DNA from 2 places in the Psychrobacillus syltrankelensis genome. Region 2 is predicted to be linked to the other one. Evidence: predicted binding sites of a transcription regulator. Region 2 holds the regulator's gene; the other holds the start of a gene.

Evidence for each region. Region 2 encodes NrdR, which represses ribonucleotide reductase genes. Its sites were predicted from a motif close to AACACNATATATNGTGTT; they were not measured.
Region 1: ACTSKG_RS02250 (vitamin B12-dependent ribonucleotide reductase) is a predicted target of NrdR. The motif match lies at 1,330-1,347, and genes of this name have one in related genera.

The regions. Positions count from the first base shown of each region.
Region 1 covers NZ_CM144227.1:450,541-454,208, forward strand. The annotation lists gene ACTSKG_RS02240 (rhodanese-like domain-containing protein) at 1-257, opposite strand, end outside; gene ACTSKG_RS02245 (lipoate--protein ligase family protein) at 384-1,220, shown strand; gene ACTSKG_RS02250 (vitamin B12-dependent ribonucleotide reductase) at 1,385-3,668, shown strand, end outside.
Region 2 covers NZ_CM144227.1:168,531-172,198, forward strand. The annotation lists gene ACTSKG_RS00830 (glyceraldehyde-3-phosphate dehydrogenase) at 1-1,005, shown strand; gene speD (adenosylmethionine decarboxylase) at 1,213-1,596, shown strand; gene nrdR (transcriptional regulator NrdR) at 1,714-2,178, shown strand; gene ACTSKG_RS00845 (replication initiation and membrane attachment family protein) at 2,497-3,668, shown strand, end outside.

The DNA.
Region 1 (3,668 bases), 280 kb from region 2:
CTTGCGCCACTTTGACAATATAAATATACTGGTTTGTCAGGTCTGACTTCTTTAAAACGTTGTCTCAGTTGTGAAGATGGAATATTTCTTGCTCCAAGAATATGTCCCGCATCAAACTCTTTAGGTTCTCTTACATCGATTAATTGTGCTTTACGATAACCCTCGATAAATTGGTCTTGCGTAAGATTTGTAACGGCTTTTTTTAAACGAAATGCTTGTACACCAGCATAAACTAGTAATACGACAATAACTCCTATAAAAAAGTATAATGTAGTAGGCACAGTCTTTCCCCTTTCTATGTTTCAATACTTATTATAAAAGATTAACTAGATACAATTCAATCTATTTGATAAAATGAATATCGTTGTGAGGAGGAAGAAGTAATGAAAAAGACAAAATGGTATTTTATTAATTCTGGACCTTGTAGTCCATCTTATAATATGGCGTTAGATGAAGCGTTACTTGATTGGCATAGTGAGGGGCTAATTCCACCAGTCATCCGGTTCTACGAATGGAATCCGGCTACATTGTCCATTGGTTATTTTCAGTCTGTAGAAAAAGAAATAGACTTAGAAGCAGTGGAGCGCTTAGGTCTTGGTTTTGTTAGAAGACCTACTGGAGGAAGAGGTGTTCTACATGAACATGAGCTTACTTATAGCGTTATCGTATCGGAGAAGTACCCGGACATGCCTGCAACTGTTACGGAAGCGTACAGGGTTATTAGTGAAGGATTATTAATCGGATTTCAAAAACTAGGTCTAGATGCTTACTTTTCAGTTCCTAACACAGAAGAGCAAAAAATAAATTTAAAGAAACCGAAATCAGCTGTTTGTTTTGATACACCAAGTTGGTATGAACTTGTAGTCGAAGGGAAAAAAGTAGCTGGAAGTGCTCAAACGAGACAAAAAGGTGTTATACTTCAACACGGAGCAATTTTATTAGATTTAGATGAAGATAAGTTGATCCAAACATTTAAATTTTCTTCAAATGAGTTAAGAGATAGGGTTAAAGCGAGTTTGTCGAAAAAAGCAGTCGCTATAAACAAAATTAGTCAAAGTCCTGTAACAATCGACGACTGTAAAATAGCGTTTAAAAATGGATTTGAAGATGCTTTACACATAGAGTTAGTAGAAATTACTTTAAGTGAAGAACAAGAAAAGTATGTGAAAGAGCTGGAACAAAAGCGATATGCAAATGATGAATGGAATTTTAAAAAATAATTATATTTTTTCTAGTTCTTTAGTACATTGACTATTGATACGCTTGGGTTCTTAGACATTCTGTTTATTTGCAAAAAAATACAACATATAGTAACGTAATAAATAACGATACACCATATATGGTATGGTGTATTTTATTTTTTTAATAAAAGGGAGGCAATATGATGGTATTAGCATCTCAGAATAAAAATGCAACCATTAACATTGATCAGTTAAACAAAGACATCGAACAATTTTCACAAGTTCATCCAATTACAGGAGATATGAAAACGACACACAAAGGTGTATCCCGATTAGTAATGATTGACCGATATTCATTCAAGGATACTGAAAAGAAAACGCTAAAAGTTGGAGATTTTGTCGTTCTAACAGTAAAAGCTGATCCCAAATTTCCAGCTCGTGGTTTAGGTTTTATCGTTTCTATTGATGAATCGACAAGAACTGCAGAAGTATTGATCGAAGAGGACTATCGTAGTGCAATAGATGATAGTGACGAGCTTGAAACTGGAATTGTAAAACGTTCTATCAATGTTATTGAAAAACCGTTAGAAGTATTTTATGAACAAATCGCAAAACGTAATGCAACGGGTCTTTCTTCTGTTGAAAAAACGGAAGAAAAGCGTGCTGAGTGGTTCCAAAAGTTCTATGATCAGCTTGTTTCGATGAAATTTATTCCTGCTGGACGAGTATTGTACGGAGCGGGCACTGGAACAGATGTAACCTATTTCAACTGTTACGTAATGCCTTTCGTAGCCGATTCTCGTGAAGGAATTAGCGATCATCGTAAACAAGTAATGGAAATTATGAGCCGTGGTGGTGGAGTTGGTACAAACGGATCAACACTTCGTCCACGAAACACGCTAGCACGTGGAGTTAATGGAAAATCTTCTGGCTCCGTTTCCTGGTTAGATGATATCGCCAAATTAACACATCTTGTTGAACAAGGTGGTTCACGCCGCGGAGCACAAATGATTATGCTTGCTGACTGGCATCCAGATATTGCAGAGTTTATCATTTCAAAAATGCAAAATCCAAGAATTTTACGTTACTTAATCGAAAATACGACTGATGAAACAATTAAACAATTAGCGAAGGACAAGCTTAAATTTAAACCTTTAACAAATCAAGAAGAAGCTATGTACCAAGGAATTGTCAATTATAAAGCTATACCGGGTCTCGGTGGCTTCAGCGATGAAATTATTCGAGACGCAGAAACAAAACTAAGAGATGGAGGAACATATACAGTTCATAATCCTGAATTCTTAACTGGAGCTAATATCTCTGTTACACTGACAGATGATTTCATGAGAGCGGTAGAAGAAGATACAGATTTTGAATTGCGTTTCCCAGCAATTGAAACTTATACTCCAGAACAAATGGCTTTTTATAACAAACATTGGCATGAAGTAGGAGATGTTCGTGAGTGGGAACAGATGGGTTATTCTGTTAGAACATACAGAACAGTTAAAGCGAAAGAGCTTTGGAACTTGATAAATGTTTGTGCAACTTACTCAGCAGAACCTGGAATTTTCTTCATAGATAATGCAAATGAAAAAACAAATGCGAAAGCTTATGGCCAAAAAGTAGTCGCTACGAATCCATGTGGGGAACAGCCGCTTGCACCATATTCGGTCTGTAACTTAGCTGCTGTTAATCTAGCACAATTTGCGAATAAAGAAACTAAGACTGTAAATTTTGAAGCTTTAAAAGAAACTGTAAGCGTTGGTGTGCGCATGCAAGATAACGTAATCGATGCAACACCTTATTTCTTAGAAGAAAATAAAGTACAAGCATTAGGAGAACGCCGTGTAGGATTAGGGGTGATGGGCCTTGCTGATCTTCTCATATATTGTGAAAAAGAGTATGGTTCGGAAGAAGGAAATGTATTAGTTGACGAGGTCTTTAAAACAATTGCGCTTGCTGCATACGAAACATCTGCAGAGCTTGCGAGAGAACGAGGGAGCTTCCCATTCTTAACAGCTGATACAGAAGAAGAAACGCAACGTCTACGAAGAGCATTTACAGAAACAGGCTTTATGCAATCTATGCCAGAAGGAATTCGTAAGTCTATATTAGAAAATGGTATTCGTAACTCTCATTTACTAACAGTTGCTCCTACAGGCTCTACTGGCACCATGGTAGGTGTTTCAACTGGACTTGAACCTTATTATTCCTTCACTTATTACAGAAGTGGACGTTTAGGTAAATTCATTGAAGTAAAGGCAGATATTGTACAAGAATATTTAACTGCAAATGTAACAGCTGAAGAAACAAACCTACCAAATTGGTTTGTAACAGCAATGGAGCTTGCACCTGAAGCACATGCAGACGTTCAGTGTATTATCCAGCGTTGGATTGATAGTTCGATTTCAAAAACTGTGAATGCCCCTCGCGGATACACAGTTGAACAAGTAGAAGGGGTATATGAACGTCTATATCGTGGTGGAG
Region 2 (3,668 bases):
ATGATAGCTTCTATCGCAATAAATGGATTTGGACGTATTGGTAGAATGGTATTCCGCCAAGCAATTGTACAAGAGGACATTAATGTCGTAGCAATTAATGCAAGATACCCATTAGAAACATTAGCTCACTTAATAAAATATGATTCTACTCACGGGACTTTTGCAGGAGAAGTTACCATTGAAGATAATTCTCTTATAGTTAATGGAAAACGAGTTCAAATCGTAAACGATCGAGATCCAGCGAACTTACCTTGGAAAAAATTAAACGTTGATATCGTAATCGAATCAACTGGAAAATTTAATGACGGGGAAAAAGCAGCAGCTCACTTAGAAGCTGGAGCAAAAAAAGTAATTATTACAGCTCCTGCAAAAAATGAAGATGTAACAATTGTTATGGGTGTAAATGATCATCAATTAGATGTTACTAAACATAATATTATTTCAAACGCTAGTTGCACAACTAACTGTCTTGCTCCTGTTGCAAAAGTGTTAAATGACACATTTGGAATAGAAAATGGGCTTATGACAACCGTGCATTCGTATACAAATGATCAAAACAACTTAGATAATCCGCATAAGGACTTACGTCGTGCACGTGCTTGTGCTCAATCTATTATTCCTACTTCTACAGGAGCAGCGAAGGCACTTACAGTTGTTTTACCAGAACTTAAAGGTAAAATGCATGGAATGGCTTTGCGTGTACCAACTCCAAACGTTTCTCTAGTAGATTTAGTGGTAGATTTACAGAAAGATGTTACAGCAGAAGAAGTTAATGCAGCATTTATAAAAGCATCAGAAGGTTCGATGAAGGGTATTCTTGGTTTAACTATGGAGCCTTTAGTATCAATTGATTTCAATACAACTACTAACTCTACGACTATTGATGGTCTAACAACGATGGTAATTGGAAATCGTAAAGTTAAAGTTCTTGCTTGGTATGACAATGAGTGGGGCTATTCAGCTCGCGTACTTGATTTAACTAAAAAAGTGGCTTCAGCTCTTTAATTTATATATCCTCTTTCAACTTTTTTTGAAAGAGGATTTATTATTTGTTGCATAATTTATGAAAACAACATATAATGAGAATCGTGTACTTCACGTACACGGACTACTTAAAGGGTTAGGACCTCTTTGGACTAACTTTCCCCCGTGGTAGTCAACTTTGATTTTTAAAATTTTTATACCAAATTTTATCAAAGGGGGAAACGGACATTGGAAACAATGGGACGTCACATTATTGCAGAACTATGGGAGTGCGATTTCGACAAACTTAACGATATGCCATTTATCGAGCAAACTTTTGTTGATGCTGCTCTAAGATCTGGTGCTGAAATCAGAGAAGTTGCATTTCACAAATTTGCGCCACAAGGTGTAAGTGGAGTCGTTATTATTTCCGAATCGCATTTAACGATTCACAGCTTTCCAGAGCACGGTTATGCGAGCATTGATGTGTATACATGTGGTGATTTAGATCCATCAATTGCAGCTAACTATATTGCAGATGCTCTTAATGCTGGAACACGCGAAACGATTGAAATGCCCCGTGGAATGGGTCCACTAAGTGTACCTAAATCACGTTTGACAGTTCAAGCATAATAGACAATTAGCTAAAATGATGAGCAGAGGAAGAGATTCCTCTGCTTTTTCGATTTTATTGACGAATATTGTTATAATAAGTATACAAATTAACGTTAGGAAATAGGAGAGATTAATATGAGATGCCCATCTTGTCAGTTTAATGGCACAAAGGTTGTCGATTCACGTCCAGTAGATGACAATAAGGCCATTAGAAGAAGAAGAGAATGTGAAGATTGCGGATTCCGATTCACAACATTCGAAAAAGTCGAGGAAACGCCATTAATTGTTGTAAAAAAAGACGGTTCCCGTGAGGAATTTAGTCGTGAAAAAGTATTGCGTGGCCTCATACGTGCTTGCGAAAAAAGGCCAGTTGCGTTAGATCAGTTAGAAAACCTTGTATTTTCGATCGAAAAGGAACTTAGAAGAATGGGGAATTCGGAAGTGAAGTCAGAAGAAGTCGGAGAAAAGGTGATGGACAAACTATCAGAGTTAGATGAAGTTGCCTATGTTCGATTTGCATCTGTATATCGCCAATTTAAAGATATAAATGTTTTTATAGATGAACTAAAGGAAATATTAAAGAAAAACCCGTCTTTATAAGAAAAGCGTAAGCGCCTATGTCTGCCCCGACAGGCACGATCTTCTGCGACGAGCTGTGCGCAGGAGCAAAATGGGGAAAGTGTAGGTCTGCAAAGTTCACCAATCCTGTGGCAAAGCAGACATGACCCGCATCGTGCGGGTCATAGGAGGCAGCTCCTTGAGCCATCACTAACGCTCTTGTTTGCGACGAGCTTGCGCAGGAGCAGCTTTTTCACATTTGACCCCGAGGGACAAGGCGCTGGAGTCTGGACAGATACTAAGTAAAAAGTGTAACTTTCTTATTTTATAAGAAACAAAGGAGAGTAGGATCAATTGTCGATGTTATATAAAGAGCTCCAGCCAGCAGACATGTATATGATTCGGCTGCCATATTCTTTTTCAGATTATGATCGTCAATTATTAACTCTATTCTATCAACCATTAGTTGGGGCAGAAGGAATTAGTTTGTATTTAACATTGTGGGCGGATGGAGAACTAAAAACTAGTGAACAATGGCCGCATTATCAACTGATGAATGTGTTAGGTGTTTCTATCGGAAAGATTTTTCAAGCGCGAATTGCTTTGGAGGCAATAGGTTTACTTCGGACATGGCAAAAGACAGAAGATGATATTCGTTTTTTTTATTATGAACTTTCTGCTCCATTAGATGCAGAATCCTTTTTAAAAGATCCATTATTGTCGATGTTTTTACTTAATAAAATTGGGGAAAACGCATATAAGCAATTGAGAAATCGCTTCATTCAATTATCCAATTGGAATGAAGGATTTAAAGACGTTTCCAGAACTTTCATGGACGTCTATAAACCATCTACTAAAAATAGCCAACAAATTTCTTATGATGATGAATATGAATCCAAAAAAAGAGGAACTTCTCTTCCGTTTTATTATGAAGAATTTGATTTTTCATTATTACAAGAAGGTTTGTCGGAGCAACTAGTACCAAAATCTGCGATGACGATTGAAGCAAAAGAAGTAATAGCAAAGCTTTCATTCTTATATAATCTAAATCCAATTGAAATGCAAAAAGTTGTCATACTTGCTTTAGATGATGATCTTCATCTTACGGAAGCAAGATTAAAAAAGGCGTGCGCCGATTATTATAAACTGACTGTATCGAAAAAGGCACCGATTATCCAAAATGTAACCAAAATTAAAAAAACTATTTCTGAAAATAAAACACCGTTGACAAAAGAAGAAGAACTAATTCATTATTTAGAAACTACTTCACCTGTGTCTGTCTTAAGGGATATCGCTAAAGGGAAAGAGCCTATACTTGCTGATGTTCAATTAGCAAATCATTTAGTTTCGCACTATAATATGCCGGTTGGTGTAGTAAATGTTCTATTGCAATATGTCCTTCTTCGAACAGATATGAAATTAACGAAAAACTATGCAGAAAAAATAGCGTCTCATTGGATGCGTAAAGATGTCAAAACAGCAAAAGAAGCGATGGAGCTTGCAAGAAATGAACATGAACAATATATGAAATG